2 regions of the Streptomyces sp. NPDC059875 genome follow, and region 2 is predicted to be linked to the other one. Evidence: predicted binding sites of a transcription regulator. Region 2 holds the regulator's gene; the other holds the start of a gene.
What was found. Region 2 encodes HspR, which represses chaperone genes until heat shock. Its sites were predicted from a motif close to TTGAGNNNNNNNNNCTCAA; they were not measured.

Region 1: lon (endopeptidase La) is a predicted target of HspR. The motif match lies at 2,441-2,459, and genes of this name have one in related genera.

What each region holds. Positions count from the first base shown of each region.
Region 1 is NZ_JBHWJZ010000002.1:137,190-148,689, forward strand. It holds gene ACFV9D_RS02585 (hypothetical protein) at 1-434, opposite strand, end outside; gene ACFV9D_RS02590 (hypothetical protein) at 451-708, opposite strand; gene ACFV9D_RS02595 (RNA polymerase sigma factor) at 761-1,525, opposite strand; gene ACFV9D_RS02600 (GNAT family N-acetyltransferase) at 1,714-2,349, opposite strand; gene lon (endopeptidase La) at 2,482-4,884, shown strand; gene ACFV9D_RS02610 (lytic polysaccharide monooxygenase) at 4,966-5,817, opposite strand; gene ACFV9D_RS02615 (lysozyme) at 6,017-6,838, opposite strand; gene ACFV9D_RS02620 (MarR family winged helix-turn-helix transcriptional regulator) at 7,055-7,537, shown strand; gene ACFV9D_RS02625 (hypothetical protein) at 7,640-8,422, opposite strand; gene ACFV9D_RS02630 (nitrate- and nitrite sensing domain-containing protein) at 8,797-11,500, shown strand, end outside.
Region 2 is NZ_JBHWJZ010000014.1:159,741-171,240, reverse strand. It holds gene ACFV9D_RS19400 (hypothetical protein) at 1-340, shown strand, start outside; gene ACFV9D_RS19395 (YbjN domain-containing protein) at 353-883, opposite strand; gene ACFV9D_RS19390 (hypothetical protein) at 990-1,445, shown strand; gene clpB (ATP-dependent chaperone ClpB) at 1,465-4,083, opposite strand; gene ACFV9D_RS19380 (pyridoxamine 5'-phosphate oxidase family protein) at 4,213-4,626, shown strand; gene ACFV9D_RS19375 ((2Fe-2S)-binding protein) at 4,775-5,095, opposite strand; gene ACFV9D_RS19370 (helix-turn-helix transcriptional regulator) at 5,499-6,482, shown strand; gene ACFV9D_RS19365 (hypothetical protein) at 6,485-6,958, shown strand; gene ACFV9D_RS19360 (heat shock protein transcriptional repressor HspR) at 7,014-7,466, opposite strand; gene dnaJ (molecular chaperone DnaJ) at 7,471-8,655, opposite strand; gene grpE (nucleotide exchange factor GrpE) at 8,686-9,351, opposite strand; gene dnaK (molecular chaperone DnaK) at 9,351-11,195, opposite strand; gene ACFV9D_RS19340 (sugar transferase) at 11,444-11,500, shown strand, end outside.

The DNA.
Region 1 (11,500 bases), on a different contig from region 2:
ACCTTGGAGTAGGCCGGGTCCTCCAGCGCCGCGCGCAGCTCCGCCACTTCGGCGGGGGTCATGCGGCCGGTCCGTGGCGGCTTGGTGCCGGTGCGGGTCGTGTAACTGCCGTCGTAGTGGACGATCAGCTGGTTGGAGACGCCGGCGAGACCGCCGTCGACGTTCACCTCGACGAGGACCTCCCGGGGGCCGGGCTCCTCGTCGTTCGTCACGGTCCCGTCCGGACCGGTCGGGACGGGTGGGGCGGGGACGGTCCCGGTGCCGGGCGGCGGAGGCTTCGCGCTTCCGTCCGGGGTCCCTCCCTGGGTCGCCACCGGTGGCGGAGGGGTGCCCTGGTCGCTGCACCCGGTCACCGCCAGCACCGGTACCAGCACCGCCGACGCGGCCCAGAGCACCGCGTACCGCCTCCTGCGCACCACGTCCCTGAGCACCATGGCTCCGAGCATGCCCTCAGCCGATCCTGTTGACCAGAGCCGCGTGCAGGGCGTCGAGACGGGGGCCGTGCGGCCCGCCGCGTACCGCGAGATCGACGGCGTCCACGCAGGCGCGGCACCGTTCGAGATGGGCCTCGGCATGGCCGAGGACGTCGGGGGAGAGCTCCCCGCGGGCGTACAAGGCCACCCAGCGCTCGGGGAGATGGCGGTGGTCGGGGCCCGGACCGGGCGAGGTGGGGGCCGGGCTGGTCGTGGGGGGCGAGAGCTCGGTCATGCGAGGGCTGCTTTCGGGAGTGGCGGCGTGTGCGTCGGGGCGAGGGAGCGGGTCACGGGCGGGGGCGCGGGACCCGCTCCCGGTCCCGGTCCTTGTCCCTGCCCCGGCCATGGGCTCGGTCCTGGACGTCGTACGCACCTCCTCCCAACGCGTCGTCGTCCGGCGTCTCCGCGTCCCGCTGGGCCGCGAGCCACTCGCGCAGGCGGGCACAGCCGCGGGCGGCGCGGGCCTTGACCGTTCCCTCCGGGACGGCGAGGCGCTCGGCGGTCTCACGGACGCTGCACTGCTGGAGGTAGCGCAGCTCGATCACCTCGCGCTGCGGTGCGGGGAGCCCCGCGAGGGCGAAGGCTATGGCGGCGTAGCGGGGCGAGGAGGCGAGCAGGCAGTCCTCCGCGGAGGGGGCCGTCCGGGCGGAGGCGGGGGTGTGCTCACGGGCCCGGTCCTCCAGGGCGCGGTGGCGGCCCGCCGCGCGTTCGAGGTCGATCGCGCGGCACTGGGCTATTCGCCGCAGCCAGGCCGGAACGCTGCCCTCGTGGAAGCCGGACGCGCTCTTCCACACCGTCAGGAAGGTCTCCTGGACGGCGTCCTCGACGGTCTGGGCGGGGAATCCGCGGTTGAGCAGATACGCGAAGAGGGCGCCGGCGTGCCGGGCGAACAGCCGCGACAGGGCGTCCTTGTCGCCGTCGGCGACGGCGTGGACGAGGTGGGCGTCGCACGAGTCCTCCTCGGCACGGCCCACGTCGCCTCCGGCGGGTGGTGGTCCGCCGGGGTTACCGTCCTCGATGCACTGCCCGCACCCGGGGTAGCTGGTCGTCACGACGACTGAACGCACGGGGTGGACCCGGAGGTTGCAGTTCCGCGCACCTTTCCGTCACCATCCCGGAGCGCCGGGCGCACCGGGGGGCGCACGGCGCTCCGCCCCGCGCCCGCCCGCGGCCGCGGCGGAGTTCGGGTGCGGCCCGGCCACGCCGACCCCGCCCCTCGCCCCCGCCCCCCGCCCCCTCGTCAGGCGTCCCGCACGATCCCCGTCAGCGGGCCCTCGTGGCGCCAGCCCAGGGTGTCGTAGAGCGCCAGGCCGTCCGTCGTCGCCGAGAGGACTCCTGTCACGGCTCCCGCCTGTGCGGCCGCCGCCTCGATGGTGCGCATGACGTTCGCGCCGAGGCCGCGGCGGCGGTGGTCGGGGTGGGTCTCGATCTGGTCGGCGACCGCCGTCGCGCCCGTCGGGGCCATCTGGCCGCGGGCGGCGAGCGTGCCGTCCGGTGCCACGATCCGGACCCGAATCACCCCGTCCCGGGTCTCCGTCGTCCGCGCGTACCCCTCCGGCGCCGGCGGCCGCGCACCCGCGTCGAGCGCCTTGGTCATCATGAAGCCGGGATCGTCCGGGATGGTCCATCCCGGGGTGATCCACTCCTCGACCTCCTCCGGCCCGGCCATCACCTTCAACCAGGCGTTCGGCTCGGTGATCTCCGCGCAGAGCTTGCCCACGGACACCGCGTCCGGCGCCGGCAGCACATGCCGGAAGACGTGCGTCGGCAGGCCGACGTCGATCCGGTAGCCCCAGGGTTCGACGACGGCGGGCGGGGTGCCCCGCGAGACGGTCCAGCCGGCCACCCATGCGGATGTAATAGACGCCATATCCATGGAGGTATTACAAGGCGGGTGCTCCGCCCCGCGCCAGAGGTGATCGCTCAGAGCGAACGGGGGCGGGGGAACATTCGGCGGGGCGCGTGCATTGAGTCCACATAGCTCAACTTGACTGCCGAAGGGGAGATCATGGCTTCGACGTCCTCACCGCTCACCCTGCCTGTGCTGCCGCTCGACGACGAGGTCGTGCTGCCCGGAATGGTGGTGCCGCTGGACCTGTCCGACAACGACGTACGCGCCGCGGTGGAGGCCGCCCAGGCCGCCGCGCGATCCGATACGGGCAAGCCCAGGGTGCTCCTCGTGCCCCGCATCGACGGCACCTACGCCGGGACCGGCGTCCTCGGCACCGTCGAGCAGGTCGGCCGGCTGTCCGACGGCGACCCCGGCGCGCTCATCCGTGGTCGCGGCCGCGTCAGGATCGGCGCCGGTACGACCGGTCCCGGTGCGGCCCTGTGGGTCGAGGGCAGCGTCGTCGAGGAGACCGTGCCCGAGCCGCTGCCCGGCGCCGTGACCGAACTGGTCAAGGAGTACAAGGCACTGGCCACCAGCTGGCTGAAGAAGCGCGGCGCGTGGCAGGTCGTGGACCGGGTCCAGCAGATCGACGGCGTCTCCGCGCTCGCCGACAACTCCGGCTACTCCCCCTTCCTCACCGTCGAGGAGAAGGTCGAACTCCTCGAGACCGCCGACCCGGTCGCCCGCCTCAAGCTCGCCACGGCGCAGCTGCGCGAGCACCTGGCCGAGCAGGACGTGGCCGAGTCCATCGCGAAGGACGTCCAGGAGGGCGTCGACAAGCAGCAGCGCGAGTTCCTGCTGCGGCGCCAGCTGGAGGCCGTACGCAAGGAGCTGCGCGACCTCAACGGCGAGACGGAGGGCGACGAGTCCGACGACTACCGGGCCCGGGTGGAGGCCGCCGACCTGCCCGAGAAGGTGCGGGAGGCCGCCCTCAAGGAGGTCGAGAAGCTGGAGCGGTCCAGCGACCAGTCCCCGGAGGGGTCCTGGATCCGCACCTGGCTCGACACCGTCCTCGAACTGCCGTGGAACGAGCGGACCGAGGACCAGTACGACATCCAGGGCGCGAAGACCGTCCTCGACGCCGAGCACGCGGGCCTGGAGGACGTGAAGGAGCGGATCACCGAGTACCTGGCGGTGCGCAAGCGGCGCGCCGAGCGCGGTCTCGGCGTGGTCGGCGGCCGGCGCGGCGGCGCCGTCCTGGCGCTCGTCGGTCCGCCCGGCGTCGGAAAGACCTCCCTGGGCGAGTCCGTCGCGCACGCCATGGGGCGGAAGTTCGTCCGCGTCGCGCTCGGCGGCGTCCGGGACGAGGCGGAGATCCGCGGCCACCGGCGTACGTACGTCGGCGCGCTGCCCGGCCGGATCGTCCGGGCCATCAAGGAGGCCGGGTCCATGAACCCGGTGGTCCTGCTCGACGAGATCGACAAGGTCGGCTCCGACTACCGCGGCGACCCGGCGGCCGCTCTCCTGGAGGTGCTGGACCCGGCGCAGAACCACACCTTCCGCGACCACTACCTGGAGGTCGAACTGGACCTCTCCGACGTCGTGTTCCTGGCGACGGCGAACGTCCTGGAGGCCATCCCGGAGGCGCTGCTCGACCGGATGGAGCTGGTGCGGCTCGACGGGTATACGGAGGACGAGAAGGTCGTCATCGCCCGTGACCACCTGCTGCCGAGGCAGCTGGAGCGGGCGGGCCTGGAGCCCGGCGAGGTGGTCCTTGAGGACGCGTCCCTGCGGAAGCTGGCGGGGGAGTACACCCGCGAGGCGGGCGTACGGAACCTGGAGCGGTCCATCGCGCGCCTGCTGCGCAAGGTCGCGGCGCAGCACGAACTGGGCGACCGGGAGCTGCCGTTCTCGGTCGGTGTGGACGATCTGCGCCGACTGATCGGACGCCCGCACCACGTGCCCGAGTCGGCCCAGGACCCGGCCGAGCGGCGCACGTCGGTGCCGGGTGTGGCGACCGGGCTCGCCGTCACGGGCGCGGGCGGTGACGTCCTCTTCGTGGAGGCGTCGCTCGCGGACCCGGAGACGGGCGCGGCGGGGCTCACCCTGACGGGCCAGCTGGGCGACGTGATGAAGGAGTCGGCGCAGATCGCGCTCTCCTTCCTGCGCTCGCACGGCGCGGAGCAGGAGCTGCCCGTGACCGGTCTGAAGGACCGGGGCGTGCACATCCACTTCCCGGCGGGCGCGGTCCCGAAGGACGGCCCGAGCGCGGGCATCACGATGACGACCGCGCTGGCCTCGCTGCTCTCCGGCCGGCTCGTCCGGACGGACGTGGCGATGACCGGTGAGGTGTCGCTGACCGGCCGGGTCCTCCCGATCGGCGGCCTGAAGCAGAAGCTCCTGGCCGCCCACCGCGCGGGCATCACGACGGTCGTGATCCCGAAGCGCAACGAGGCCGACCTGGACGACGTCCCGGCGGAGATCCTGGAGAAGCTGGAGGTCCACCCGGTCACGGACGTCCGCCAGGTCCTGGAGATCGCACTCTCCCCGGCGGAGGTCGCGGTGAGCGCGGCGGCGTAAGCCGGTTCGGTACGAGGAGCGGGGCGCCCCTTTCGTAGGGGCGCCCCGCTTCGTCGTACGTGGTCGTCGGTCAGGCGTACGTCAGGAGTTCCGGCGGCGCGCCAGCAGCAGGCTGCCCACCCCGAAGGCCGCCAGGGCGCCGGCGCCCGCGAGGGCGAGCGGGAGCGGGGACGGGGACGCCTGCGCGGTCTCGGAGGAGAGGGCGGGGGCCTGCTCGTCTCCGCCGTGGCCCGCGTGGCTCACGGTGGAGCGGTCGGCGCCCGCGGCGATCTTCGCCTCGCTCGGGGCCGAGGCCGCCGTCGTACCGCCGAAGGTGACGTCCGAGCAGCTGTAGAACGCCTCCGGGCTGTCGTTGCGCTGCCAGACCTTGTAGACGATGTGGCGGCCGGTGCGGGCGGGCAGGGTGCCGGTGAAGGTGTAGTGGCCGTCCGTCGCGGTGCGGGTGGTGGCGTAGGTGGCGACCGGGGTCGCGTCCAGGTCCGACCACTTCAGGGGCTGGGTCGGGTCGAAGCCCTGCTTGGTGATGTAGACCGTCATCGTGCCCGAGTGCGGCGCCGTCACCCGTACCTTGAAGTCGAAGGAGCCCGCCCCGACCGCCGTGGCCGGCCAGTCCGTGCGGGCCCAGTCGAGCGCCCGGTACTTCTCGCGGTTGGCCGAGCAGAGCTTGCCGTCGGGGATGACCGCCTGGTGCTGTCCGTCCGCGTTGGCGATGTTCACCTCGTTCCAGTCGTAGAGCGGCTGGGTACCGGAGTCGGCGACCAGGTCCTTGCAGACCTGCGACTTCGGCGTCTCCGGCCCCTCCGCGTAACAGGCCGCCACCCGGCTCACCGGGTTGAAGACGGCACCGTGCGCGCCGGCGGTGGACGGGGTGAGGGGGATCAGCGCGGCCGCGGACAGGGTGACGGCTGCTGCGGTGCGACGGTACGACGGCATGCGGGGCTCTCTCTCGTGCGTGGGGGAGTACGGGACGAGCAACGAGCGGGTCACGTACGGAAGTTGAAAGCCGTACGCGTCGCCCAAGAGCGTCGCATTGGTCCATACCAATGGGCAAGGGGGTGGGCGGAGAAAGGCGAAGGCGGCCTCCCGGGCGCGCCGCCGCGCACCCGGGAGGCCGCCGAAGGGGCGGTCGGGCTCAGCCGTTCGCCAGCGCTTGCACGCGCGAGAGGTCGCCGTTGAAGTGGTTGTGGTCGCCGACCGTCGGGCCGGACGAGGTGTACTGCCACATCGTGTAGTACGGCCAGCCCGCCGGGAGCGTGCCGACCGTCGACGCGTACCGCGCGATCCACAGCGGGTTGCTCGCGCCGAAGCCGGAGTAGTTGCCGGTGCACTGCGTCCACCAGCTCGTCGCCGTGTAGATCACCGCGTCACGACCGGTCCGCGCCTTGTAGCGGTTGAGGAAGTCGCGGATCCACGCGACCATCCCGGACTGCGTCTTGCCGTAGCAGGTCGCCCCGTACGGGTTCCATTCGATGTCCAGCGCGCCCGGCAGTGTCTTGCCGTCCCTGGACCAGCCGCCGCCGTTGTTCACGAAGTAGTCGGCCTGCGCCGCGCCCGTCGTCGTGTCCGGGGTGGCGAAGTGGTACGCGCCGCGGATCATGCCCACGTTGTACGAGCCGTTGTACTGCTGCGCGAAGTAGGGGTTCTTGTAGTAGGTGCCTTCCGTCGCCTTGACGTAGGCCCACTTCACCCCGCTGTTCCACAGGGTCGACCAGGCCACGTTCCCCTGGTGGCTGGAGACGTCCACGCCCTCGGTCTGGACGGCCCGGGGCGTGCCCGGGGTTCCGCTCTGTCCGTCGTGCTCGATGACGCCCATACCCATGTGGGCGGAGCCGCGCGGGGGCGCGGCCTCGGTGTCGGCCGCGTTCGCCGGACCGGAGAGGGTGAGGGGGAGAAGGAGGGCCAGGGCCGCGAACGCGGCGCCGGCGAGAGTCTTTCCGGATCTGTGCACGGGCATTGCGTGCCTCCGAAAGGCGGTGGGGGTGGAGACATGACCTGGTATGGACATGTCAGCGAAGCCGCTGGGGAAGACGCTACGCACGTAGACCCGCCCGACGGAAGGGGGCCTGGGTGCTGCCGTTGGTCTACGCCTGCGAAATACTGGAGGAGCTGCGGCGATGGCCGCGGCCGAAAGAAACTTTCAGCGACCGGAAAGCGCGCGAGGGGTGCTGACGTGCACGGAAGCGGTACGGGGAGTGAAGGCGAGCCCACCGGCAGGAGTGGTGTGGACCAGGAATTCCTCGCCCTGGAACGTGAACTGGCGGTCTTTCTGCGGCGCGCCCGCTCCCAGTCCGGCGAGATGGCCCGCGAGGTCCACCCCGAACTGGAGCCCGCCGCCTACGGCCTGTTCGTACGGCTCGACGACACCGGCCCGCAGCGCGCCACCGATCTCGCCGGCTACTTCGGCGTCGGCAAGGCGACGATGAGCCGCCAACTGCGCGCCCTGGAGGAGCTCGGCCTCGTCGCCCGCGACCCCGACCCGGCCGACGGGCGCGCCTCGCTCGTGCGGTTGACGGAGGAGGGCAGGAACCGTTTCCGACGCGTACGGGACGCCCGGCGCGGGCGGTACGTCCGCAAGCTCGCGGACTGGGACCGGGGCGAGGTCGCCGAACTGGCCCGCCTGCTCCACCAGCTGAACACCCGCGCGGAGGGCTGAGGCCCGGACGGCCGGGTGGTCGGGCGCTGCAATCCGGTCCGCAGCCGCCGGTTCGCGGAGAGCGCCCGTCCGCGTCCGCCGGAGCTCCGCCGGCAGCTCCGCCTACAGCTCCGCGTACACCGCCGTCGCGTCGTCGTGCAGCTTCCAGCGGCGGCTGCCGCCCGCCACCTCGTCCTCCGCCTCGAGCGCCCGGACCCGCGCGAGCAGCCCGTGCGCCCCCTCCTTCCTCAGCACCCCGAAGCAGTCCGCCCAGCCGCCCTGCTCGAACAGCTCCACCCACCGCGTCGCTCCGTCCGTGAGCGCCGCCAGCGCCCGTACGGCCGACCGGGGCGTCGTCCCCGTCACCGCGCGCCGTGCCACCTCCGGATCCGCCGCGGCCGTGAAGAAGCCGCCCTCCTGGTTCCGCAGACGGTCCGTCGCCTCCAGGGAGCGGCGGATCTCGTCGGGGATCCGGTCGAGACGGTCGTCGAGCACCGCCCGTACCGACCCGTCCGGCGCCTCGAGGAGCAGCGCGGAGTCCGAAAGGACGAGATGCTCGACCGAGGTCGCGTCCCAGCGGGCCATCGCGACGGTCGCCTGCGGAGTGCGTACGTGAGAAAGGTCACAGGTGTCCCGGTGGGCATCCGCGGTGCGCCGGATTGCCATGGCCAGGATCTCGGACAGCGTCAGATCGGGGCGCGAAGCGGATAGTTCGGTCAATGCGCCGCCGAGGTGCGCGGTGAACCAGGGCACGTCGTGCACACAGCCGTCGTCGCCGGCGGGCGGTGTCACCCCGTCGAGCACCACGACCGCTCCGCCCCCGCCGTACGAGGGGAGAGCCGTCGCCGCCCAGTCCTCGTTGGGGCGTTCGGGGCTGCCGGGGAGGGTGACCGCTTCGGTGCGCATGATCCTCAGTCTGCCCCCGGGCCGAGCCGGCCTGCATCACTCCTTCACAGCGTCTCCAAACGGCCGAATCTGGCCTGTACCAACCCTCCGAGGGGTGCGCGCAAGACGGAAGGAAGGCCTCCGGGAAGCTGCGGGCGGGCATCCTGCCAAAGCCCGCGCGGAAGATCCAACCGGCACACCGCACGGGCGCGGGAAGCCCCTCGCGCGAAGTTGTTCGCCAACTCATGAGTGATGTTCACTCGTTCGGGTGGCGGAGCGGCCGATGCGCGTCCCCTTCCCAAAAGCGCTGGAATGGTCGGAAGCCGTACCAGGGGTGGGGGCGCTCTAGCGTGTGACCGGTCGTCACCTCTGCTTCATGGGCGGACGAGTCGAGAATGCGAGCACCGGTGCAGAAGAAGCGGCCTCGGAGCAACAACGGCACGCGGAGCCAGACCCCCGGTGACCCGCTGACCACGGGCGGGGCCACGGGCTCCGACGCCGGTGCCTCCGGCGTTCCCGCCGTGCCCGCCGGGCGACCCAAGCGTGTCCGCAACCGCCTGGTCGCCGGTGTCGCCCTCGTCGGCGTCACCGTCCTCGCCGCCGGCGCCCCCGCGATCCTCACCGCCTCCGGCGAACTGAACGACTCCCAGAGCCTGGTCACCCTCGCCGAGCTGGACCGCCAGGCCGTCACCCTCGCGCACTCGCTCGCCGACGAGCGCGACGAGGTCGTCGCGTACATCGCCGCGGGCCGGGACGAGCAGCAGGGCGACACCGAGAAGAAGCGGCAGATCACCAGCGCCCGGTCCACCCGGGTCGACCGGCAGATCGACGAGATCCGGCCCGCCGCCCCCGCCGAACTCCGTCGCGACCTCGCGGACCTGTCCGCCGTCCGCCGTACCGCGCTCACCGGCAAGGGCACCGCCCTGGAGGCCCACAAGGCGTACTCGGACGTCATCGCCAAGCTCCAGGACCTCGCCGACGAGCTCGCCGAGCAGACCCCCGCCCGCGCCGCCGAGGCCACCAGGGCCCCCGCCGCGCTCGGCCGCGCCGTCGAACAGGCCTCCGCCGCCCGCGGACTGCTCCTGGCCGCCCTCGCCGTACCCCAGCCCGAGTCCACCGGCACGCACTACGACCCGATCACCGGCACGTACGTCCCCGACGAGCCGGAGGGCGCGGACGAGGCCGACCGTGCCCGCGGCGCCCTGACCGCCGCAGCCCAGCAGGCCCGGGTCCGCGAACTGGCCTCCCTCGCCGACTTCGACCAGGCCGCCACGGCCGCCGGCCGCGACTCCCTCGCCCACACCGTGACGGGCCCCGACGTCAAGAGCGCCGAGCGCTACCTGACCGGGCTCACCGACCAGCCGACCCTCACCAAGGCCGAGCGGCGCACCGACCCCGAGAAGCTGGAGGCCGCGCTCTCCGCCCGTATCGAGCAGATGCGCGGCGTCGAGTCGGCGCTCGCCACCGAGCAGGTGGAGCGCCTCGCCCAGCTCCGCGACGACGACGTGACCGCCCTCGAACTGCGCATCGCCTTCCTCGGCGGCTGCCTGCTGGTCGCGATCGGCATCTCCACCTTCGTCGCCCGCACCCTCACCCGCCCGCTCGCCGTGGTGCGCATCGGCGCCGCGCGGCTCGCCGCCGCCCCGGAGACCGAGGAGCCGGTCCGCTTCACCGGCCGCAACGACGAGTTCGCCCAGGTCGTACGGTCCCTCAACACTCTCCAGGGCAAGCTGGCCGCCCTCGCCCGGCGCACCGAACAGCTCGACAGCGAGCGCGCCGACCTGGCCGGCGCCCGGGACTCCCTCGCCACCGAGCTCGCCGCCCAGCGCGCCGAGCTCCAGGGCCACACGGCCCTCCTCACCGCCGAACTCGAGCGACTCCGGCACACCGTCCAGCACACCTTCGTCAACCTCTCGCTGCGCAGCCTCGGTCTGGTGGAGCGCCAGCTCGGGGTCATCGAGAAGCTGGAGGAGCGCGAGCAGGACCCGGACCGGCTGGCCACCCTCTTCAAGCTCGACCACATGGCGACCGTCATGCGTCGCCACAGTGAGAACCTCCTGGTCCTCGCCGGCCACGAGCACGTCCACGGCCACCCCGGCGCGGTCCCGCTCGTCGACGTGCTGCGCGCCGCCGTCAGCGAGATCGAGCGGTACGAGCGGGTCACCATCCAGTCCCTGCCGCCGCACGCCCAGATCGCCGGCTTCGCCGCGGACGACCTCAGCCACCTGGTCGCCGAACTCCTCGAGAACGCCACGTCCTTCTCGCCGCCCGACGCGCAGGTCCAGCTCTCCGGCTGGCTCCTGGAGAGCGGCGAGGTGATGCTCTCCGTCCAGGACGAGGGCATCGGCATGACCGAGTCCCGGCTCGCCGAGCTCAACGCGCGGCTCGCCGAGGCCGACCCGGCCGACTCCGCGGGGGAGGGGCTCGGCATCCGCGTCACCGCCCTGCTCGCCGCCCGCCACGGCGTACGGGTGCAACTGCGCGAGCAGAAGCAGGGCGGCATCGCGGCCGTGATCGTGCTACCGCTGCCGCTGCTTCCGACGGCCCCGCCGACCGCGGTCCCGCCGGTCGTGTCGGTCGCCGGCTCTGCGCCCACCCTGAACCTCCCGGGCTCGGTCGCCGAGGCGAACTCCAACGCCTTGCCGTCCCGTACCAGGGACCCCCTCGTGGAAGCCGCGGAGCAGGCGTTCGCCGAGGCGGAGGCGGCCGGCGAAGTGGCTCCCGAGGCGACTCGCGAGGCGACTCCCGAAGCGGACGCGGCAGTTCCCGAGCCGGACGCGACTCCGGACGCCGTCCCGGACGAGGCCTCGGAGGTCATCGAGGTCCACGAGACCCCCGAGGTCCCCGAGGCGGAGGCTCCCGAGCCCGCCCCGGAGCCGTCGGTGGCCGAGACGACCCTCCAGGTCCGCCTCCCCGACCCGCCGCCCGAGCCCGACACCCACGAGCGCGCACCGGAGGAGACCGAGCCGGTCGCCCAGCGCCTCACGGACAAGGGCCTGCCCAAGCGCACCCCGAGGGTCGTCCGCCAGGCCGACGCCCCCGCCGCCCCGCGCACGGGCGGCGTGGACGCCGAGGCGCTGCGCCGCAGGCTCGGCGGCT
Region 2 (11,500 bases):
CCGGGGCATGCTGCGGGGGCCGACCCAGTTCGGCTTCGCGATGGCGCTGCTGATCACGGGCGCGGGGGTGCTGCTGTTCGCCCTGCTCGCGCTGGTGGAGCGGCCGCCGCTGCCGATCCTGGTCTACACGGGCGTGCTGGTGGTCATCACGGTCTGCGGATCCGGCTTCTTCGAGTCGAAGCCGCGTTTCCTGCTGCCCGCGTTCCCGCTGCTCTTCCCCCTGGCCCACGCACTGACGAAAGCCCGGCCGAGAGCCGCGATCGTGGTGATCACGGCCCTGGCCGGGCTGTCGTTCAGCTACGGGGTGTACGCGCTGACACTCGCGCGCATGGCCCTGTGAAGGCCCGAGGGACTACTCGCCCTCGGGCTCCTTGTCCTCGGGGGACTCCAGGCCGAACTGCTCCACGAGCCACTTGTCGAACTCGATGGAAGCGCGGACCCAGCTGACGGTGGAGGACACGAAGTGCTCCAGCGCGACGCCGGTGCCGATCAGCATCTGGGCCTCACCGATGAGGCGGAGGGTGGCGGAGCCGTCCTCCTCCTCGTGCAGGTGCGTGTACACCTTGGGCCACAGGGTGCGGCGGTTCCAGTCGTCGATCGCGTCGAGAACCCTGGCGCGGTCGTCGGCGGAGTGCGGGCGGTCGTAGAACGTCCGCACCGAGAAGACACGCTGGTCCTCCTCTCCGCGGAACATGAAGTACGTGCGGAATTCCTCCCACGGCGCCGCGAGGTCACCCTCGTCGTCGACGACGTACTTCAGCTCCATCTGGTCCAGGAGCTGCTTGACCAGGTCCTGGTCGGGGACGACGGGGCCCGCCGGTCCTGCGGCCTGAGGCTGGGGCTGGCCCCCGAAATTCGGAATCGAGGACGGGTCGATGCTCACCGTGAATATCCCTTCGTACGGTTGCCGCCATCCTCTCCCATGCCGGGCGGTACGGCGCAAGCCCCACCTCCCGCGATCCGCTGCGGGCTGACAAGATCTGGTGCCTATGGGGGACAAAGTGCGGCCGGTACGGCCTCGACCGTCGACGTGGATCTGGGTCTCGGCGCTCGTTTCGTTCATCTGCGGGGGCCCGATCGCCCTGCTGGTCTGGGGCGCGATGGCCTGGGACGAGATGGGCAAGCCGAAGCCGATGGACTGCGCCGAGGCCATGGACTGGGCGCACGCGACCATGCCGAAGAGCGCGCAGGACCCGCACTGCACGGTCAGCAGCTGGCTGGACACCCAGGTGAAGGCGGAGTTCCGGATGCCGCGCGCCGAGGTCGCGGGCTGGCTGGCCGGCACCTATCCGGGCGGGGAGATCCGCTCGTACTGCCACACGGACCTGTGCGTGGACGTCCAGGAGATGCCGCCGGACCCCGGGGGCCCGGCGGCGGTGAACGTGAAGGTGACGTACGAGGACGGGGGCACCGCCCTCGTACACGTCATGCCGTTCACGGTGTGAGCGGACGCGAGCGAACGCGCTACTGCGCCGCGCCCACGATCAGGCCGTCCTCGGGTGGGGTCTCCCCCAGCTCATTAAGAGCTTGGGGACGGTCCACCCGGACCGTGTCGCCGTCGCGGACCTCGCCCGCGAGGATCTCCTTCGCCAGCCGGTCGCCGATCGCCGTCTGGATCAGGCGGCGCAGCGGCCGGGCGCCGTACGCCGGGTCCATGCCCTCGTCGGCGAGCCAGGCCACGGCCTCGGGGGTGACCTCCAGAGTGAGGCGGCGGTCCGCCAGCCGCTTGGCGAGCCGGTCGATCTGGAGCTGGGCGATCCGCCCCAGCTCGGTCTTGTCGAGGGCGGAGAAGACCACCAGGTCGTCGAGCCGGTTGAGGAACTCCGGCTTGAAGGAGGCCCGCACCACCTCCAGGACCCGCTGCTTCTTCTCCTCCTCGCCGATCAGGGGGTCGACCAGGTACTGGCTGCCCAGGTTGGACGTCAGGATCAGGATGGTGTTGCGGAAGTCCACCGTCCGGCCCTGGCCGTCGGTCAGCCGGCCGTCGTCGAGGACCTGGAGCAGGATGTCGAAGACCTCCGGGTGGGCCTTCTCCACCTCGTCGAGCAGCACCACGCTGTACGGGCGGCGGCGCACCGCCTCCGTGAGCTGGCCGCCCTCCTCGTAGCCGACGTAGCCGGGAGGCGCGCCGACGAGCCGGGCGACGGAGTGCTTCTCGCTGTACTCCGACATGTCGATGCGGACCATGGCCCGCTCGTCGTCGAAGAGGAAGTCCGCGAGCGCCTTCGCCAGCTCGGTCTTGCCGACACCGGTCGGGCCGAGGAAGAGGAAGGAGCCGGTGGGACGGTCGGGGTCGGCGATCCCGGCGCGCGTACGGCGCACGGCGTCGGAGACGGCCCGTACGGCCTCGGTCTGGCCGATCAGACGGCGGCCGAGCTCGTCCTCCATGCGCAGCAGCTTCTGCGTCTCGCCCTCCAGGAGGCGGCCGGCGGGGATGCCGGTCCAGGCGCCGACCACGTCAGCGATGTCGTCGGGGCCGACCTCCTCCTTGACCATGGTGTCCTTCGAGACCTCCTGCTCGGCCTCGGACGCCTCCGCCAGCTCCCGCTCCAGGGCCGGGATCTCGCCGTAGAGCAGCTGGGAGGCGGTGTCGAAGTCGCCGTCGCGCTGGGCACGCTCGGCGCGGCCGCGCAGCTCGTCGAGCTGCTCCTTGAGCTCGCCGACGCGGTTGAGGGACTGCTTCTCCTTCTCCCAGCGGGCGGTCAGGCCGCGCAGCTCCTCCTCGCGGTCGGCGAGGTCGCGGCGCAGCTTCTCCAGGCGCTGCTTGCTGGCCTGGTCGGTCTCGTTCTTGAGCGCGAGCTCCTCCATGCGCAGCCGGTCCACGGAGCGCTGGAGCTCGTCGATCTCGACGGGGGAGGAGTCGATCTCCATCCGGAGCCGGGAAGCGGCCTCGTCGACGAGGTCGATGGCCTTGTCGGGGAGGAAGCGGGAGGTGATGTACCGGTCGGAGAGGGCGGACGCGGCCACCAGCGCGGAGTCGGCGATCTGGACCTTGTGGTGGGCCTCGTACCGCCCCTTGAGTCCGCGCAGGATCGCGATCGTGTCCTCGACGCTCGGCTCGGCGACCAGGACCTGCTGGAAGCGGCGCTCCAGGGCGGGGTCCTTCTCGATCCGCTCGCGGTACTCGTCGAGGGTCGTCGCGCCGACCATGCGCAGCTCGCCGCGGGCCAGCATCGGCTTCAGCATGTTGCCGGCGTCCATGGCGGAGTCGCCGCCGGCGCCCGCGCCGACGACGGTGTGCAGCTCGTCGATGAAGGTGATGATCTGACCGTCGCTCGCCTTGATCTCGGACAGGACGGTCTTCAGGCGCTCCTCGAACTCGCCGCGGTACTTGGCGCCCGCGACCATCGCGCCGAGGTCGAGCGAGACCAGGCGCTTGTTGCGGAGCGACTCGGGGACGTCGCCCTTCACGATCCGCTGGGCGAGGCCCTCGACGACGGCGGTCTTACCGACGCCGGGCTCGCCGATGAGGACGGGGTTGTTCTTGGTGCGGCGGGAGAGCACCTGGACGACGCGCCGGATCTCCTGGTCGCGCCCGATGACGGGGTCCAGCTTTCCTTCCCGCGCGGCGGCCGTGAAGTCCGTGCCGAACTTCTCCAGCGCCTTGTACTGACCCTCCGGGTCGGGTGTGGTCACCCGGCGTCCTCCCCTTGCCTTCTCGAACGCGTCGAGCAGCCGCGCGGCGCTCGCCCCCTGCTGGGCCAGCACCTCGCCGGCCTGTCCGCCCTTCGCCGCGAGCCCGATGAGCAGGTGCTCGGTCGAGAGGTACTCGTCCCCGAGCTCCTTGGCCTGCTTGGCGGCCTCGGCGATCACGGCGAGCAGCTCGCGGTTGGGCTGCGGCGGCGCGACCGTGGAGCCGGTCACGCTGGGCTGGGCGGCAAGCAGCCGCTCCGCACCGGACCGTACCGCGGCCTGGTCGGCCTCGACGGCGGCGAGCAGGTCGATGATGTTCTCGTTGTCCTGACCCGCGAGCAGCGCGAGCAGAAGATGGGCGGGGGTCAGATCGGGGTGCCCCTCGGACACGGCGCGGCTGGTGGCCGCGTTGATCGCGTCTCGGCTCCTGTTGGTCAGCTCGGCGTCCACGTGCGCTGTCTCCTCTCTCGTGCGTGCGGCAAGGCCATGACGACTTCTATGACTCGTCCAGCGTACACAAAGTTGAGTCCATTCCGCTCAAGGTGTCGCGCACGCCCGTGCCACGGGTAGGTTCCGGGCATGGCGACTGACCCGAGGAACCCGGACGACTCGTATCTCAGCTTCTGGCGCGAGTACCACATGTCCACCCTGACGACCCCCCGCCCGGACGGCACTCCGCACGTGGTGGCGGTGGGCGTGACGTACGACCCCGAGGGCGGCGAGAACGGCATCGCCCGGGTCATCACCAACAAGCACAGCCACAAGGTCGCCAACGTCCTGGCGGCGGGCCCGGAGGGCGCGCGCGTCGCGGTCTGCCAGGTGGACAAGGGGCGCTGGGCGACGTTGGAGGGCGTGGCGCGCATCCGCACGGAGGCGGAGGTCGTCGCGGACGCGGTGGACCGCTACGCGACGCGCTACGGCCGGGTCCCGGCGCCGAACCCGGACCGGGTGGTCATCGAGATCGCGCTGACGCGGGCCATGGGCCGGGCCTAGGGCCTGATCCGCCGGACAGGCCCTGGCGCTCACGCCCCCACCCACTTCCGTACGCGCACAGCACAGCGGCGCCATCGCGTTTCAGGTCCGCGATGGCGCCGCTGTGTGGGGGAAGCACCTGAGCGATCTACAACGACGGGGGAACCGCTCAGGCACTGCGGGGGGTGGCGGTGGTGGTCTCGGGCTCGAGCAGCTGGTGGTCCCGCTGGTCGAGATTGACGAAAATCATGCCGTACCGGATGGCACAGCGAACGGGCTGCGGGGCTCCGCGGGGCCGGCGCAGACACCGGTAGGCGCGAACGTCCTCGTCCTGCTCACGAGCGACGACGATCGGTTCTCCGAAGAGGGTGACCATCAACGAATCACCACGGTGGGGGATGGCCGTGACGAGATCGATGAAATGCCACCCGGATCGATAGGCCGAGGCCATCTCTCGCCGGAAGACCCGGTCGTCCGGCGGCACGGTCATGCGACCGCGCCCGCCGGGGCAGAGTCCCATGTCGGCTCACGCTCGCCGGTCGTGCCGGAGTCCCACGTGGGCTCACCCGCGGCCGCCGGAGCGAAGTCCCACGTGGGCTCGCCCGCGACAGTCGGAGCGGAGTCCCACGTGGGCTCACCCGGAGACGCGACAACGTTGTTCGCCGGCGGCGTGTCCCATGTCGGCTCGCCGTTCAGGGCGAGAGCGCCGAGAGCAGCCGCAGCAGCGAAAGCTATGGCGCCAAGTGCACGAACCATCCTGGTCATGGCCGATCTCCACCTCTTTTGATCATTACCTCCTCCCCCGCGAATAAGACGATGGCTCACTCCGAACCCTTCCACCAGCGGTGCCAGGCATCATGTTCCTGTAATTCAGGACCCTGAGGGGGGTGCAAATGGAGCCGAAACAGGGTGATGGGGACACTGGGCACGGTCCGGGCGAGCTGTGCGATGCGGGCAGGCGCCTCTACGCGACCGCACTCCGGGCCGGCAGGATCTCCCGCGCGGAGGTGGAATCGGTCCCCTGCCTGATCGAACTGGCGCTGCTGCACCCCGATCCGGACGATTCCCAGTGGCTGCGGCCGATCCCGCCGTCCATCGCGTTGAACAAGCTCATACACCCCATCGAGCGGGAGATCCAACAGCGCCGACAGCTGGCGATCTCGCTCGCGGACACGTTCGAGCCATTCATGACGATCAACGCCCCCGACCCGCACGCCACCCAGGCGATCACCGTCCTCGAGGGCCTCAGTCTCATCAACGCCACGCTCGACCGGGTCATCAACGAGTGCACCGAGGAGCTGCTCACCATCCAGCCGGGCAGCGGCCGCAAGCCCGAGGTGGTGCAGGCCGGGCTGCGACGCGTCGAGCCCTTGCTCGACCGCGGCATCCGGATGCGCACGCTCTACCAGCACACCGCCCGGCACCACTCCGCGACCATGGGATACGTGGAGCGGATCGCCCCGTACGGGCTCGAGGTGCGCACGCTCGAGGAGATCATCGACCGGCTGATCATCGTCGACCGCAAGATCGCCTTCGTCCCGGCGCGCAGCGACCGGCGGGTGGCCCTCGAACTGCGCCACGAAGGCCTCGTCCAGTACCTGGTCGGCGTCTTCGACCAGTTCTGGCTCCACGGCGTGCCGTGGGAGGAGGAGATCCCGTACAGCCCCTCCGTGGACGGCATCGGCGGCGTCCAGCGCTCCATCGCCAAACTCCTCGTCGAGGGCCACGTCGACGAGGCCATCGCCCGCCGGCTCGGCATGAACGTCCGTACCTGCCGCGCCCACATCGCCAAGCTCGCCGCCGCCCTCGGCAGCGGCAGCCGAGCCCAACTCGGCTATCTCATCGCCCAGTCCGGAATCCTGGAGCAGGACCACTGATCGTGTACGTACAGATCGACCTGGACGGCCCCGCAGGGACCCTGCGGGTCTCCGGGTACGAGATGCCCACCATGGAGCTCGTACGGGCGGCGGGCGACGAACCCGACCCGCTCGTCCCCATCGGCACCCGCGCCGCCGACCGGCTCACCCTGACCGTCGACGGGGCGCCCGCGCGCATCCGCCCCGGGCGCGGGCGGCTCCTGCGGCGCTCGTACCGGGTCGACGCGGTGGTCGCCGGCGTGCGCTACCGGCTGGTGCCCTGCTCGTACATCGAGAGCCGGCTGCTCCGCGACGGACGCCCCCTCGGCACCCTGGAGTCCGCCGGGGACGGCGCCGTCGACGCCGACTGGGCGGCAGGCGTGGAGCCGGAGCCCCAGGACATCGCGGTCGGCCACACCCTGGCCGCCGCCTTCGGCACCGGCGCCGCGCCCTGGTGGGACACGGCGGCGAACATCGCCGCCGAACTGATCCCGTAGAGCCGAAAAAGCCCCCTCCGCGGGAAGCGGAGGGGGCTTCGTCGTACGAGAACAGCTACTCGGGGCGCTTGGGCCGCCAGACCACCAGCGCGCTCGCCTGCTGGACGTCCTGATACGGCACCAGATCGCGCCGGTACGAGGCGTGCACCTGGGCCTCCCGCTGGCGCATCGCCGACGCGGCGCCCTCGACGGCCGCCGACAGCTCGGCGACGCGCTGCTGCAACGCCGCGACCTGGTTCTCCAGCTCGATGATGCGCTTGATGCCCGCCAGGTTGATGCCCTCGTCCTGCGACAACGCCTGCACCGTACGGAGCAGTTCGATGTCACGGGCCGAGTAGCGCCGGCCCCGCCCCGCCGTGCGGTCGGGCGAGACCAGACCGAGGCGGTCGTACTGCCGGAGCGTCTGCGGATGCAGACCCGAGAGCTGGGCCGCCACCGAGATGACGTACACAGGGCTCTCGTCGGTCAGTTCGTACGGATTGCGGCTGCGTCCCGGTCGGCTGTCCATCGGGTCAAGCTCCCTTCGCGGCCTGGAACAACTCTGCCCTGATGTCCTCGCCCGCCGTCGCCTGACGGTAGGTCTCGAGGGCCTCGCGGGCCTTGTCGTCGAGCTCCTTGGGCACCGCGACCTCCACCGTCACCAGCAGGTCGCCGCGCGTACCGTCCTTGCGGACCGCGCCCTTGCCGCGGGCGCGCATGGTCCGGCCGTTGGGGGTGCCGGCGGGCAGCTTCAGCGTGACCGCCGGGCCGCCCAGGGTCGGCACCTTGATCTCGCCGCCGAGCGCCGCCTCGTCGAAGGTGACGGGCACGGTGACGGTCAGGTTGTCGTCCTTGCGGCCGAACACCGGGTGGGCGTCGACATGGACGACGACGTACAGGTCGCCGCTCTGGCCGCCGCGCTCGCCCGGCGCGCCCTTGCCCCGCAGCCGGATCCGCTGGCCGTCGGAGACCCCGGCGGGGATGCGGACCTGCATGGTGCGGGAGGACTTGGCCCGCCCGCTGCCCTTGCAGACCTCGCAGGGGGTCTCGGCGATCAGGCCGCGGCCCTTGCAGTCCACGCACGGGTCGGTGAGCGAGAACGAGCCGCTGCCGCCGCGCGAGACCTGGCCGGTGCCGACGCAGGTCGGGCACACGCGGGGCGTGCCGTTCTTGTCGCCGGTGCCCGAACAGGCCTTGCAGGGCGCCTGGGAGGACATCCGCAGCGGCACGGTGGCGCCGTCCACGGCCTCGGTGAAGCTGAGCGTCACCTCGGACTCGATGTCCTGACCGCGGCGGGGCTGCGTACGCGTACCCGCGCCGCCGCCCGCGCCGCGGTTGAACAGTCCGCCGAAGACGTCGCCGAGGCCGCCGCCGAAGCCGCCCGCCCCGCCCGCGCCGGGACCCTGGGCGCCGCCGAAGAGGTCGCCCAGGTCGAAGTTGAAGTTGCCGCCGCCCGGGCCTCCGGCGCGGAAGCCGCCGTTGCCGAAGAGCGCGCGGGCGTCGTCGTACTCCTTGCGCTTCTTGGGGTCGCCGAGGACGTCGTTCGCCTCGGAGATCTCCTTGAAGCGCGCCTCGGCCTTGGCGTCACCCTTGTTGGCGTCCGGGTGGTTCTCGCGGGCGAGCTTCCGGTACGCCTTCTTGATCTCGGCGTCGGTGGCGTCCTTGGGGACGCCGAGAACCTTGTAGTAGTCCTTCTCGACGAAGTCCTTCGTGCTCATCGACGTCCCTCCTCTCGGACGATCTTCGCGCTAGCCCTCCTCGGGGCCACCGCTCTCCTCGTCTGCCGACTTCTCGTCCTTCGCGGCCGGCGTCGCCCCGGGCTGGGGCTCGGCCACCGCGACGCGCGCGGGCCGGATGGTCCGCTCGCCGATCCGGTACCCCGGCTGCAGGATCGCCACGCAGGTCGTCTCGGTGACGTCCGGCGCGTACGAGTGCATCAGGGCCTCGTGGATCGTCGGGTCGAAGGGCTCGCCCTCCTTGCCGAACTGCTGCAGCCCCATCTTGGCGGCCACCGTCTCCAACGACTCGGCCACCGACTTGAAGCCGCCCACGAGCTCGCCGTGGTCCCGGGCCCGACCGATGTCGTCGAGCACGGGCAGCAGCTCCGTCAGGAGGCCCGCGACCGCGATCTCCTTGACGGTGACCCGGTCCCGCTCCACCCGACGGCGGTAGTTCTGGTACTCGGCCTGGAGCCTCTGGAGGTCCCCGGTGCGCTCGGAGAGCGCGCTGCGGACCTGGTCCAGCTGGGCGGTGAGACCGGCGGTCTCGGCCGAGCTCTTGCTGCTTGCGTCCCCGGCCGGGGCCGCCGAGCCCTCCTCTGTGGAGGGGGCCTCGGCGGCGTCGGCGGCGTCGTCAGGGGTGGCGCCGGAGGGGACGTCGGGCTTCTCCTCGAAGCCCGGGGTCTCCTCCGTCATCAGACAGCGCCGCCCTTCTTGGGCTCGTCGTCGACGATCTCGGCGTCGACCACGTCGTCATCGGCCTTGGCCTCGCCCTGCGGGGCGTCGCCGCCGGCGGCCTGCGCGGCCTGCGCGTCGGCGTACATGGCCTGGCCGAGCTTCTGGGAGACGGCCGCGACCTTCTCGGTGGCGGTACGGATCTCGGCGGTGTCGTCGCCCTTGAGCTTCTCCTTCAGCTCGGTGAGCGCCTCCTCCACCTCCGTCTTCACGTCGCCCGGAACCTTGTCCTCGTTGTCCTTGAGGAACTTCTCGGTCTGGTAGACGAGCTGCTCGCCCTGGTTACGGGACTCGGCGGCCTCGCGACGGGCGTGGTCCTCGTCCGCGTACTTCTCGGCCTCTTCGCGCATCCGGTTGACCTCGTCCTTCGGCAGCGAGGAGCCACCGGTGACGGTCATCTTCTGCTCCTTGCCCGTGCCGAGGTCCTTGGCCGTGACGTGCATGATGCCGTTGGCGTCGATGTCGAACGCGACCTCGATCTGCGGGACACCACGCGGGGCCGGCGGCAGACCGGTCAGCTCGAACATGCCGAGCTTCTTGTTGTACGCCGCGATCTCGCGCTCGCCCTGGTAGACCTGGATCTGCACCGACGGCTGGTTGTCCTCGGCCGTCGTGAAGATCTCGGACCGCTTGGTCGGGATCGTGGTGTTGCGCTCGATGAGCTTGGTCATGATGCCGCCCTTGGTCTCGATACCAAGCGACAGCGGGGTCACGTCGAGGAGCAGGACGTCCTTGACCTCACCCTTGAGGACACCGGCCTGGAGGGCGGCGCCGATGGCGACGACCTCGTCCGGGTTCACACCCTTGTTGGCCTCCTGGCCACCGGTCAGCTCCTTGACGAGCTCGGCGACGGCCGGCATACGGGTGGAGCCACCGACGAGAACGACGTGGTCGATCTCGGACAGGTTGATGCCCGCGTCCTTGATGACGTTGTGGAACGGCGTCTTGCACCGGTCCAGAAGGTCGGCGGTCAGCTGCTGGAACTGAGCTCGGGTGAGCTTCTCCTCCAGGTGCAGCGGACCCTCGGCGGAGGCCGTGATGTACGGCAGGTTGATCGACGTCTCGGTGGAGGACGACAGCTCGATCTTCGCCTTCTCCGCGGCCTCGCGGAGACGCTGGAGAGCCATCTTGTCCTTGGCCAGGTCGACGCCGTGACCGTTGGCGAACTGCTTCACCAGGTAGTCGACGACGCGCTGGTCCCAGTCGTCACCACCGAGGTGGTTGTCACCGTTGGTGGCCTTCACCTCGACGACGCCGTCGCCGATCTCCAGGAGGGACACGTCGAAGGTGCCGCCACCGAGGTCGAAGACGAGGATCGTCTGGTCGTCCTTGTCCAGACCGTAGGCCAGGGCGGCCGCGGTCGGCTCGTTGACGATGCGCAGGACGTTGAGGCCCGCGATCTCACCGGCCTCCTTGGTGGCCTGACGCTCGGAGTCGTTGAAGTACGCGGGAACGGTGATGACCGCGTCCACGACCTTCTCGCCCAGGTACGCCTCGGCGTCGCGCTTCAGCTTCTGCAGGATGAAGGCGCTCATCTGCTGCGGGTTGAAGCTCTTGCCGTCGATGTCGATCTTCCAGTCGGTGCCCATGTGGCGCTTGACCGACCGGATGGTCCTGTCGACGTTGGTGACCGCCTGACGCTTGGCCACCTCGCCGACGAGCACCTCGCCGTTCTTCGCGAAGGCGACGACGGACGGCGTGGTCCTGGCGCCCTCGGCGTTGGTGATGACGGTGGGCTCGCCGCCTTCGAGAACGCTGACGACGGAGTTAGTCGTGCCCAGGTCGATGCCGACCGCACGTGCCATTTCAATTCCTCCAGCTGACTGACTTGAGTGGAACTGACTCAAGGATGCACGACGGCCCCCGACCCGTCAACAGAGCTGAGCGTAGGCGACTCAACTCTTCACCCTGCGATCCGCTCAAAGGGCCGCCGATGGCGCGTCATTCCCGGGCCCGACACCCCTCCGCGTGAGAGAGTCCGGGGTGCCCCTGTCGGGCATAGCGGGCGTATCCCACGAATATCCCATGAATGTCCCTCGAAAGGGTGTGGGGAATGACGGCCAAGCGCGCACTCGACCTCTTCGGCGGACTCGTCCTGCTGACCGTCCTG